3 regions of the Streptomyces sp. NPDC058872 genome follow, and region 2 is predicted to be linked to each of the others. Evidence: riboswitches for the same ligand, from Rfam matches in the RefSeq annotation. Region 2 holds a riboswitch; each other region holds the start of a gene.

Region 1 (4,087 bases), on a different contig from region 2:
GACGCGGACGAGGTCTGGGACCTCTTCCGCAAGTTCACCAAGCGCTTCGCCTTCCGCGACGACGCCGGCCCCCAGGCCGTCCAGGAACTCCTGTCGACCTACGGCGGCCGGCGGATCGTGCACGGCCACAGCCCCATCCCGTACCTCCTCGGCCAGGTCGGCACGGAGGACGGGGAGGACAGCACGGACCCGGTCGTCGACGGACCGCACGTCTATGCCGACGGTCTGGCGATCGCCATGGACGGTGGAGTGACCATGGCCGGAAAGCTACTGGTCGTCCAACTCCCGCTGAACAGATGACGCATAACCCTGTGCATCCAGGGAAGGCGATTTCCGGAAACACCCTGTCAGGCCGCGGCGTCACCGCAATACCATCGGGTCATCCGTAGCAGGCTCTCCTCCGTTTCCGCTCGGACAGCCGTTCCCACGGCCGATCCGGGCCTACGGAGCATCGGGGGATGCACATGAACGTGGCTCCGCACCTGCTGACCGAGGACCGCTCCGAGTACGAGCGCATCCTCGACGACGCACTGAGCACCGCACACACACGTCCGGATCTCGACGGGGTCGGAACGCGACTCACGGTCGCCCAACTGCGCTCCATGGCCATGAATGCGACAGCGCTGATCACCACGGCAGCCGCGAGCGAGTACGGCCACTTCGTGAAGGTGCGCGAGCAGAACCGTGCGGCCCTCAGGACCCGAAGAGCCGGCGCGGATCCCGGTCACGGCGTCGGCGCCATGGCCGTCGTCACCGTGATGGTGCCCGTCCTCGGGGGCACGACCGCCGCGATCCTGCTGCTGATCGGGGCGGTCCTGCACGCCTTCGCCCCCACCACGGTCTTCGGCGAGACCCTACTGACGGCCGGCCTGGTCTTCGCCGCCCTCGCCGCCGCCGGTCTGCTCTGCGCGGGCATCGGCCTCCTGCTGACCGCCCTGCGCAACAGCCCTGCCGCAGTGGACGGAACCGCTACGGTCGACCACGAGCTCTCGCTCGCCCGGGAGGCCTGGCGCCACGCCCTCCTGGAGCGCGGTGTGCTCCCCTTCTTCCGCGACGCCCTCGCCGCGACCACCCCGCCGGACGCACCCCGGCCCTGAGGACGGGCCGGTGAGGAGCTGCGCAACGTGCCCGGGCGACGAACGGCGAAACGCCGCCCCGAGGGCGAGGACCTCAGGGGCGGCGCCGTGTCCGGGTCAGTCCGCCAGCGGCAGGTAGACCCGGTTGCCGCTCGCCGCGAACTCCTTGGACTTCTCCAGCATCCCGGCCTCGATCTCCTCCGGAGTGGCGTCCGCTTCCCCACCGAACTGTTCGGTGATGCTCCTGCTGATCTTCATCGAGCAGAACTTCGGACCGCACATCGAGCAGAAGTGCGCGGTCTTCGCGGGCTCCGCGGGAAGCGTCTCGTCGTGGTACTCCCGCGCGGTGTCCGGGTCGAGCGCCAGGTTGAACTGGTCCTCCCAGCGGAACTCGAACCGCGCGTCCGAGAGCGCGTCGTCCCACTCCTGTGCGCCCGGGTGCCCCTTGGCGAGATCGGCCGCGTGCGCCGCGATCTTGTACGTGATGACGCCCGTCTTCACGTCGTCCTTGTTCGGCAGGCCCAGGTGCTCCTTGGGCGTGACGTAGCAGAGCATCGCGGTGCCCCACCAGGCGATCATCGCCGCGCCGATGCCGGAGGTGATGTGGTCGTACGCGGGCGCGACGTCCGTGGTGAGCGGGCCGAGCGTGTAGAACGGCGCCTCCTCGCAGATCTCCTGCTGGAGGTCGATGTTCTCCTTGATCTTGTGCATCGGGACGTGGCCCGGGCCCTCGATCATCGTCTGCACGTTGTGCCGCTTGGCGATCGTGTTCAACTCACCGAGCGTGCGCAGTTCCGCGAACTGCGCATCGTCGTTGGCGTCCGCGATCGAGCCGGGACGCAGGCCGTCGCCGAGCGAGTAGGTGACGTCGTACGCCGCCAGGATCTCGCAGAGTTCCTCGAAGTTCGTGTAGAGGAAGTTCTCCTTGTGGTGCGCGAGGCACCAAGCGGCCATGATCGAACCACCGCGGGAGACGATGCCGGTCTTGCGCCGTGCCGTGAGCGGCACGTAGGGCAGTAGCACGCCGGCGTGCACCGTCATGTAGTCGACGCCCTGCTCGGCCTGCTCGATGACCGTGTCCTTGTAGATCTCCCAGGTCAGCTCCTCGGCCTTGCCATCGACCTTCTCCAGCGCCTGGTAGAGCGGCACGGTTCCGATCGGCACGGGCGAGTTGCGCAGCACCCATTCGCGGGTGGTGTGGATGTTGCGACCGGTGGACAGGTCCATGACCGTATCGGCACCCCAGCGGGTCGCCCAGGTCATCTTCTCCACCTCCTCCTCGATGGAGGAGGTGACGGCGGAGTTGCCGATGTTGGCGTTGACCTTCACCAGGAACCGCTTGCCGATGATCATCGGCTCGATCTCCGGGTGGTTGACGTTCGCCGGCAAGACGGCACGGCCCGCGGCGATCTCCTCCCGTACGACCTCGGGGGAGACGTTCTCGCGGATCGCGACGTACTCCATCTCCGGGGTGATCTCACCCCGGCGGGCGTACGCGAGCTGGGTCACCGCCTGCCCCTCCCGTCCCCGGCGCGGCAGGCGCGGGCGGCCGGGGAAGACGGCGTCGAGGTTCTTCAGGCCGCCGCCCCGCGGAGAGGTGTGCTTGATGCCGTCGTCCTCGGGGCGGACCGGACGGCCCGCGTACTCTTCGGTGTCGCCGCGCGCGATGATCCAGTTCTCGCGCAGCGGGGAAAGACCCCGCCGGACATCGGTGTCGATGGCGGGGTCGGTGTACGGACCGGACGTGTCGTACAGGGTGACGTCCTTGCCGTTGGTGAGGTGCACCTGCCGTACGGGCACCCGGAGGTCGGGGCGTGAGCCCTCGACGTACCCCTTGTGCCAGCCCGGCGTGCGCTCGCCCTGGCCGTTCTGGTCGGAGGCAGGCGTGCGTGCATCCTGAATGGTCATGAGACCGATCTCCCTACGCCGGCATTACCCGGTAACAGGTTCGGCGGTCGGCGCAGCCTCTTCCCGTACGGACATCGGTCCGTGCGTACGGTGATCAGCGCCCTCTCAGCCCGGTGCTCCGAGCTCCCGCGTGTGCAAAGGTGGCACCACGCTAGCGTCATCCCGGGCGTGCTGAACAGTGGGCCCCCACGCGTTCTTGCGATGATCGGTCAGTGACTTCCCCCCCTCACGCACCCGAGCCTCATGGCCACGGACACTCCCATGCCCACAGCCACGGTCCCGCCGAGCCCGTCTCACGGCATCTGCGCAAGGTGATCGCCGCGGTTCTGATCCCCTTCGCCACCGCCGTCGCGGTGGGGCTGGTCGTCCTGTGGCCGGGCGGCACCCCGGCGCACGAGCGCACCGGGGTCGGCTTCGACCGGCAGACCCAACAGGGCGAGGTCGTCTCCGTCGAGCGCGTCGACTGCGCGGACGTGAACGCCGCCCAGGTGCCGCCGACCGGCGACACCTCGACGCCGGAAGGCCGCGAGGCGGTCAACGCGCAGCAGGAACAGTGCGAGAAGGCGACCGTGGAGGTGACCACCGGCCCGGACAAGGGGCGCACCTTCGTCGAGATCGTGCAGCCGGACGCGCCGCGCCAGCTGCACGAGGGACAGGGCGTGGTGGTGGCGTACGCCCCCGATGCCCCGCACGACCTGCAGTACTCGGTGACCGATGTGAACCGGAAGCTGCCGATGGCGCTCCTCGCCGGCATCTTCGCCGTGGCGGTCGTGGTGGTCGGCCGGATGCGGGGGGTGATGGCGCTCATCGCGCTGGCGGTGAGCTTCCTCGTGCTGACGCTCTTCATTCTGCCGGCCATCCTGCAGGGATCGAATCCACTGGTCGTGGCGGTGGTCGGGTCGAGTGCGATCATGCTGATCGCGCTCTACATGTGCCACGGTCTGTCGGCCCGCACCTCGGTCGCGGTGCTCGGCACGCTGATCTCGCTGCTGCTGATCGGTCTGCTCGGCTCGCTCTTCATCGACTGGGCCGCGCTCAGCGGGAACACCGATGACAACACCGGTCTGATCCACGGCCTGTACCCGGAGATCGACATGTCCGGT
Region 2 (4,087 bases):
GTCCCGACCTTCACGGCCCCGTGGCGCATGGCGGACGTCGAGGTGCGTCGACCGGTGGCCGCCTACGTCCGGCAGCCTGCACACGGCCTCAAGGCGCCGTCGACCTGGAGCGACGAGGAGATCGCCGGCGACCCCTCCGACAGGCCCGGAGCGAGGGGGCACCTGACGCCCGAGGCCGTCATGGAGCTGCGCGCGGACGGGGTTCCCCGTGGGGAGGGATCGAGGGAAACCCGAGCCTCTCGGGCGGCCGGGCCGTGCGGCGATGACGCCGCCGACCCTGCTGCGGGGCCGTCTCCGGGCCGTCTCCGGGCCGTCTCCGGGCCGTCTCCGGGCCGTCTCCGGGGCCGTCCCCGGCGGCCCCGGACGGCCCAGGAGGACCACCGCCGGAGGCCGGAGCCCCTGGGGACCGGGAAGTGTCTGCGACACTGGTAGCACCATGCCCAAGCCCGGAGAACTCACTTTCGTCGCCCCCCGCGGAGCCAAGAAGCCGCCGCGGCACCTGGCCGACCTCACGCCCGCCGAGCGGAAGGAGGCCGTCGCCGCGATCGGCGAGAAGCCGTTCCGCGCCAAGCAGCTGTCCACGCACTACTTCGCGCGCTACGCGCACGACCCCGCCGAGTGGACCGACATCCCGGCCGCCTCGCGGGAGAAGCTGGCCGGGGAGCTGCTGCCCGATCTGATGTCCGTGGTGCGACACATCTCGTGCGACGACGACACCACCCGCAAGACCCTGTGGCGACTGCACGACGGCACGCTCGTGGAGTCGGTGCTCATGCGCTACCCGGACCGGGTGACCATGTGCATCTCCTCGCAGGCCGGCTGCGGCATGAACTGTCCGTTCTGCGCGACCGGACAGGCCGGCCTCGACCGGAACCTGTCGACCGCCGAGATCGTGCACCAGATCGTGGACGGGATGCGGGCCCTGCGCGACGGCGAGGTGCCCGGTGGCCCGGCGCGGCTCTCCAACATCGTCTTCATGGGCATGGGCGAGCCGCTCGCCAACTACAAGCGCGTGGTCGGGGCGATCCGCCGGCTCACGGACCCCGAGCCGGACGGGCTCGGGCTGTCGCAGCGCGGCATCACCGTCTCCACCGTCGGCCTCGTGCCGGCGATGCTCCGCTTCGCCGACGAAGGCTTCAAGTGCCGCCTCGCGGTGTCGCTGCACGCCCCGGACGACGAGCTGCGCGACACCCTCGTGCCCGTCAACACGCGGTGGAAGGTGCGGGAGGTCCTGGACGCGGCCTGGGAGTACGCCGAGAAGTCCGGGCGCCGGATCTCCATCGAGTACGCCCTCATCCGGGACATCAACGACCAGGCGTGGAGGGGCGACCTGCTCGGCCGGCTGCTCAAGGGCAAGCGGGTGCACGTCAACCTGATCCCGCTGAACCCGACGCCCGGGTCGAAGTGGACGGCGTCGCGGCCGGAGGACGAGAAGGCCTTCGTCGAGGCCATCGCCCGCCACGGGGTTCCGGTGACCGTTCGGGACACCCGGGGACAGGAGATCGACGGTGCCTGTGGACAGCTCGCGGCCGCCGAGCGCTGACCTTGTAGTCTGAGCTCGAACACATCTCCATATTCCGACAGGGGAGCGCCACAGCGCTGAGAGTGCGGTCACCGTAGGACCGCAGACCCTCTGAACCTCGCCCAGGTCATTCTGGGTAGGAAGTTCGGTCGTAACTCAAGCTGTTGCGCCCTGCCCGCGTCCGGCCTCCGCCGGGTGCGGGCGGGGCCGCGTCTCTTCCTGGTCATGCCCAGGAGGAAAACCAGTGAGCATCAAGAAGGCCGCTGCCGTCGCGTTCGTCGCGGCGCTCGGCGTCACCAGCCTCGCCGCGTGCGGCGCCGAGGACGCGGGGAGCACGGCGGGCAAGACCGAGGCGCCCGCGCCCAAGACCGTCACCCTCGTCAGCCACGACTCCTTCAACGCCTCCGAGGAGGTGCTGGCGGAGTTCACGAAGCGGACCGGCTTCAAGGTCAAGGTCCTCAAGAGCGGTGACGCGGGCGAGGCCGTCAACAAGGAGATCCTGACCAAGGGGTCCCCGCAGGGCGACGTCTTCTTCGGCGTCGACAACACGCTGCTGTCCCGCGCCCTCGACAACGGGATCTTCGTCCCGTACGAGGCGAAGGGCCTGGACCGGGTGCCGGCGGTGTACCGGCTCGACGAGGAGCACCGGGTCACCCCGATCGACTCCGGTGACATCTGCGTCAACTACGACAAGGCGTACTTCGAGGGCAAGAAGCTGGCGCCGCCGGTGACCTTCGACGACCTGGCGAAGCCGGAGTACAAGGACCTGCTGGTGGTCGAGAACCCCGAGCGGTCCTCCCCGGGCCTGGGCTTCCTCCTCGGCACGGCCGCCGCCTACGGCGACGAGGGCTGGCCCGAGTACTGGAAGAAGCTCAAGGCCAACGGCGTGAAGACCGTCGACAGCTGGGAGCTCGCCTACAACCAGGAGTTCTCCGGCTCGGCCGGCGGCAAGCAGGCCAAGGGCGACCGGCCGCTCGTCGTGTCGTACGCCTCCAGCCCGCCGGTCGAGGTGCTCTACGGCGAGCCGCAGCCGAAGGTGGCCCCCACCGGGGTCTCCACCGGCACCTGCTTCCGGCAGACCGAGTTCGCGGGCCTGCTGAACGGGGCCAAGAACCCCGAGGGCGGCAAGGCGCTGATCGACTTCCTGATCTCGAAGGAGTTCCAGGAGGACATGCCGCTCCAGATGTTCGTCAACCCGGTGGTGCAGGACGCGGCGCTGCCGGAGCTCTTCACCCAGCACGGCGTGGTCGTCGAGAAGCCGGAGACCATGGCGCCCGAGAAGATCGCCGAGAAGCGTGACCCGTGGATCCAGCAGTGGTCGTCGCTCGTCCTGAAGTAGGACGGGCCGTCCGGGGGAACGCGGCGCGGCTGGGGCTGATGGCCCTTCCCGTCGCGTTCTTCGGGGTCTTCTTCGCCTGGCCCGTCGTGTCCATCGTGGACCGCGGACTGCGCCCCGACGGCGTCTGGCGGCTCGGACGGATCGGCGAGACCCTGAGCCGACCGGACGTCCTCGACGTGCTCGGCTTCACCGTGTGGCAGGCGTTCGCCTCCACCGGACTCACCCTGCTCGTCGCCCTGCCGGGGGCGTACGTCTTCGCCCGCTTCGACTTCCCCGGCAAGGGCGTGCTGCGGGCCGTCGTCACGGTGCCGTTCGTGCTGCCGACCGTCCTGGTCGGCACGGCGTTCCTGGCGCTCGTCGGGCGGGGCGGGCTCACCGACGACCTGTGGGGGCTGCGGCTCGACACGACGGTGTGGGCGATCCTGCTGGCGCACGTCTTCTTCAACTACGCGGTCGTCGTGCGGACCGTCGGCGGCCTCTGGTCCCAGCTCGACCCCCGCCAGGAGGAGGCCGCCCGGGTGCTCGGGGCCTCCCGCTGGACGGCCTGGCGGGCCGTGACGCTGCCCGCGCTCGTGCCGGCGGTGGCGGCTGCCGCACTGATGGTCTTCCTCTTCACCTTCACCTCCTTCGGCGTCGTCCAGATCCTCGGCGGGAACGCCTACTCCACCTTGGAGTCGGAGATCTACCGGCAGACCGCACGGCTGCTCGACCTGCCCACGGCCGCCGTCCTGACGCTGGTGCAGTTCGTGGCGGTGGGAACGATCCTCGCCGTGCACGCAGGGGTGGTGCGGCGCCGGGAGAGCGCACTGCGGCTCGTCCCGCCGGAGCGCACGGCGCGCAGGCCGAGCGGTGTCGGGCAGTGGGCGCTGCTCGCGGGCGTGCTGCTCTCCGTGGCGCTGCTGATCCTGTTGCCGCTGGGCGTGCTCGTCGAGCGGTCCTTCGCCGGGCCCGACGGCTACGGCACGCGCTACTACCGGGCGCTCGGCTCCCTCGACGAGGCCGGCACCTTCCTCGTCCCGCCCTTGGAGGCGATCGGGAACTCGCTGCGGTACGCGGTGGCCGCCACCGCCCTGGCGGTGCTGATCGGCGGGCTCGCCGCGGCGGCCCTCACCCGGCGGGCCGGGAGGCTGGTGCGGGGCTTCGACGCCCTGCTGATGCTGCCGCTCGGGGTCTCCGCGGTCACCGTCGGCTTCGGTTTCCTCATCACGCTGGACGAGCCGCCGCTC
Region 3 (4,087 bases), on a different contig from region 2:
TCCGGGAAGGCGGCGACGCCGACGCAGAAGTCACCCGACTCCTTGATCAGCTGGACGAGCTCGGCGGCGTACTTCACGCCCTCGGGGTGCTCGATCCACTCCCCCAGCGGATCGCCCGGCGGGTCACCGCGGACGGCGAGCATGTTGCGGATGCCTGCGTCCGCGTACTGCCCCAGGATGTTGCGCAGCTCGGCGACCGAGTGGTCGACGGCCGTGAGGTGGGCGACGGGGGTGAGGGTGGTGTCGGAAGCGATCTTCTGCGTGGCCTTGACGGTGCCGCCGCGGGTGGAGCCGCCGGCGCCGTAGGTGACCGAGACGAAGCTGGGGCCGACCGCCTCGACCCGGCGCATGGCGTTCCAGAGCACCTGCTCGCCCTTCTCGGTCCGGGGCGCGTAGAACTCGAAGGAGTACGACGTGCCGCCGGAGGCGAGGATCTCGCGCACCGTGCGTGCGCGGTCCGATCGGACGGATGCGGTACCAAGGGCCATACCGGCAGATTAGACGGGGTCCAGGGTGGCGTGGAAACCGTGTCCGAGTAATGGACAACTTTTTGGACACCCGCCCGGGCGGTTCCTACGCCTCGGCGCGCTCACGGACGCGCTTGGCGAGGGCGGCCGTTGCGGCTGCCGGATCGGCGGCCTCGGTGATCGCACGGACGACGACGATCCGACGGGCCCCCGCGTCCAGCACCTCGTCGAGGTTGGTCTCGTCGATGCCGCCGATGGCGAACCAGGGCCGGTCCTGCGCCAGGCCCGCCGCGTACCGCACGAGGTCGAGGCCCGGGGCGTACCGTCCGGGCTTGGTGGGGGTGGGCCAGCAGGGGCCGGTGCAGAAGTAGTCCACGCCGGGTTCGGCGACGGCCGCGGCGACCTCGGCCTCGGCGTGGCAGGAACGGCCGATGAGCACCCGGTCGCCGAGGATCGCCCGGGCGGCGGGGACGGGCAGGTCGCCCTGCCCGAGGTGGAGGACGTCGGAACCGATGGCGTGGGCGACGTCGGCCCGGTCGTTCACCGCGAGGAGCTTGCCGTGGCGGCGGGCGGCATCGGCGAAGACGGCGAGGTGGTCCAGCTCCTCGCCGGCTTCCATGCCCTTGTCGCGGAGCTGCACGACGTCCACCCCGGAGGAGAGCACGGCGTCGAGGAAGTCCGGCAGGTCGCCCTGGCGCTTCCGGGCGTCGGTGCACAGGTAGAGCCGGGCGTCGGCGAGCCGGGTGCGGGGCGTGGACATGGGTGGGTTCCCCCGTTCGTGCGCCGGCGCCGCGGCGTCCGACCCGTGCGGGGCGGACGCCGCGAGGCCTGCGGCTGGTGTTCTTCGGTGCGTGGAGGCGCCGGCACGCGCACGCCGGTGCCTCGGCATCGGCGCGCACGTGCCGGCGCACGGGTGCGTGCGCGTCAGACGGCAAGCGCCTGGGCGCGGCGCTTCACCTCCGTACCGCGATTCTCGCTGAGCGCCTGGGCGGGCGTGCCCGGCAGGCTCTCGTCCGGAGTGAAGAGCCACTCCAGCATTTCCTCGTCGGTGAAGCCGTCGTCCCGCAGCAGGGTCAGGGTCCCGGACAAGCCCTTGACGACCTTGTCGCCCTGGATGAAGGCGGCGGGTACTTGCAGGGCGTTGTTCGGTCCGCGGCGCACGGCGATGAGCTGGCCTTCCTTGACCAGCTGCCGCACGCGCGTCACCTCGACATCGAGCATCTCCGCGATGTCGGGCAGGTAGAGCCAGGCGGGGACGAGAGCATCGATCTTTACGTCAATCTCGGTCACGGGACAAGCCTGCCATCCCGGACTGACGGCCGGTAGTCGGGCCCTACCGCGCCGCCGCCTTCAGGGGGACGCCGGGGTCGGCGGCGCGCTCCGGGTCGACGGGCACGGCCGCCTCGATGAGCCGGCGCCCCTGCGCCAGGTCGCGGGGGCGGCCGACCGCGAGGAGGGCCACCGGCACCCCGTCCCGCAGCCAGAGCACGGACCAGGACGGGTCGGCGGGGTCTCCGCGCCACAGCAGTCCGTCGGCGCCCCCGTGGTGTCCCGCGTACTGGACGAAGCGTCCGAACTGCTCGGACCAGAAGTACGGGACCGGGTCGTAGGGCGCGTCGTCGGAGCCGGTGATCGCCGCGGCGACCGTGCGCGGGCCCTGGAGCGCGTTGTCCCAGTGGTGGACGAGGAGGCGCCTTCCGTAACGGGCCGAGGGGAAGGAGGCGCAGTCCCCGACCGCGTACACGTCGGGCAGGGAGGTGCGCAGGCGGTCATCGGCGGTGATGGCGCCGCCCGGGTCGAGGGCGATGCCGGAGCCGGTGAGCCAGTGCGTGGCGGGGCGGGCGCCGATGCCGACCACGACGGCGTCGGCGGGGATCTCCCGGCCGTCGTCCAGGACGACGCGGCCGGGCCGGACGGTGTCCACGCGCGCACGGGTCAGAAGGGCGGCACCGCTCTCCTCGTACCAGGCGGCCATCGGGGTGGCGACCTCGGCGGGCAGGACCCCGGCGAGCGGCCGGTCGGCGGCCTCGACGACGGTGACGGCACAGCCCGCCCCGCGCGCGGCGGTGGCGAATTCGGCGCCGATCCAGCCGGCGCCGACGACCACGACGGAACGACGCTGCTCCAGGACGGGGCCGAGGCGCACGGCGTCGTCGAGGGTGCGCAGCAGGTGGACCCCCGGGACGCCCTCGGTGCCGGGGAGGGTGACGGGGTGGGCGCCGGTGGCGATGACCAGGGTGTCGTAGGCGACGGGTCCGGACTCGGTGTCGATCTGGTGGTCGGCGGCGCGCAGTCCGGTGACGTCGAGGCCGAGGCGGAGTTCGATGCCGAGGTCTTCGAAGTCGACCTCGAAGGCGGAGCCCTCGGCCTTGCCGAGGAGGACCGCCTTGGAGAGCGGGGGTCGGTCGTAGGGCTGGTGGGGTTCGGCCCCGATGAGGGTGACGGGGCCGGTGAAGCCCTGCTCGCGCAGGGCGACGGCGGTCTGGACGCCCGCCATTCCGGCGCCGACGATCACGACGTGCTGCTGGGCCTGCTTCTGCTCGCTCACCCGCCCAGCTTATGCATCTGACGGTTCATCAGAAAAGTGAGGGGGCGGGAGGGCCTGTGGTCCTCCGACGGCGTCGGGCTAGTCTGACGGGCGTAAAGCACTCGCGGGAGCCCGGACGACCGGGCTGAGAGGGAGGCTGGGACGGCCTCCGACCGTACGAACCTGATCCGGGTCATGCCGGCGAAGGGAGGGGCTGGACGCCCATGCGTTCTTCCGATGTCCTCGTGGTCGGGGGCGGCATCATCGGCCTGGTCACGGCCTGGCGTGCCGCGCAGCGCGGACTGCGCACCGCCGTCGTCGACCCCGATCCGGGCGGCGGGGCCGCGCAGGTCGCGGCCGGGATGCTCGCCGCCGTCACCGAACTGCACTACGGCGAGGAGACCCTGCTCGGGCTCAACCTCGCCTCCGCCGCGCGCTACCCCTCGTTCGTCGCCGAGCTGGAGGAGCACACCGGCCACGACGTCGGCTACCGCGCCTGCGGCACCCTCGCCGTCGCGCTCGACGCCGACGACCGCGCCCACCTGCGTGAACTGCACGCCCTCCAGACCCGCTGCGGTCTGGTCTCGGAATGGCTCAGCGGCCGGGACTGCCGCCGCCTGGAGCCGATGCTGGCACCCGGCGTCCGGGGCGGGCTCCGGGTCGACGGCGACCACCAGGTCGACCCGCGCCGGCTGACCGCCGCGCTCCTCCTCGCCTGCGAACGGGCCGGGGTCGCCTTCCACCGCACCCTCGCGGAGCGGCTCGCGGTGGCGCGGGACCGGGCGCGCGGCGCGGTGCTCGCCGGTGGCGGGGAACTGGCGGCCGATCAGGTCGTCCTCGCCGCGGGCAGCCTCAGCGGACGCCTGGCGGGCGTGCCGGAGGAGGCGCTGCCGCCGGTCCGCCCCGTGAAGGGCCAGGTCCTGCGGCTCCGGGTGCCGACCGCGTACGCCCCCTTCCTCTCCCGCACCGTCCGGGCCGTCGTCCGCGGCAGCCACGTCTACCTGGTGCCCCGCGAGAACGGCGAGCTCGTGGTCGGCGCCACCAGCGAGGAACTGGGCTGGGACACGACGGTGACGGCGGGCGGGGTGTACGA

The links. Region 2 has a riboswitch for thiamine pyrophosphate ahead of ACFW22_RS22580 (thiamine ABC transporter substrate binding subunit). Riboswitches for the same ligand answer to the same signal wherever they lie in the genome.
Region 1: it holds a riboswitch for thiamine pyrophosphate, as region 2 does, so the genes downstream of both, thiC (phosphomethylpyrimidine synthase ThiC) here and ACFW22_RS22580 (thiamine ABC transporter substrate binding subunit) in region 2, are expected to answer to the same signal.
Region 3: it holds a riboswitch for thiamine pyrophosphate, as region 2 does, so the genes downstream of both, thiO (glycine oxidase ThiO) here and ACFW22_RS22580 (thiamine ABC transporter substrate binding subunit) in region 2, are expected to answer to the same signal.

What each region holds. Positions count from the first base shown of each region.
Region 1 is NZ_JBHYMK010000010.1:98,423-102,509, forward strand. It holds gene ACFW22_RS08840 (metallophosphoesterase) at 1-300, shown strand, start outside; gene ACFW22_RS08845 (hypothetical protein) at 459-1,097, shown strand; gene thiC (phosphomethylpyrimidine synthase ThiC) at 1,194-2,984, opposite strand; TPP riboswitch at 2,978-3,124, opposite strand; gene ACFW22_RS08855 (YibE/F family protein) at 3,197-4,087, shown strand, end outside.
Region 2 is NZ_JBHYMK010000036.1:40,562-44,648, reverse strand. It holds gene ACFW22_RS22590 (hypothetical protein) at 1-432, shown strand, start outside; gene rlmN (23S rRNA (adenine(2503)-C(2))-methyltransferase RlmN) at 437-1,543, shown strand; TPP riboswitch at 1,573-1,683, shown strand; gene ACFW22_RS22580 (thiamine ABC transporter substrate binding subunit) at 1,767-2,861, shown strand; gene ACFW22_RS22575 (ABC transporter permease) at 2,900-4,087, shown strand, end outside.
Region 3 is NZ_JBHYMK010000001.1:19,482-23,568, reverse strand. It holds gene metF (methylenetetrahydrofolate reductase [NAD(P)H]) at 1-488, opposite strand, end outside; gene thiE (thiamine phosphate synthase) at 574-1,227, opposite strand; gene ACFW22_RS00115 (Rv2175c family DNA-binding protein) at 1,392-1,757, opposite strand; gene ACFW22_RS00110 (NAD(P)/FAD-dependent oxidoreductase) at 1,801-3,015, opposite strand; TPP riboswitch at 3,109-3,221, shown strand; gene thiO (glycine oxidase ThiO) at 3,219-4,087, shown strand, end outside.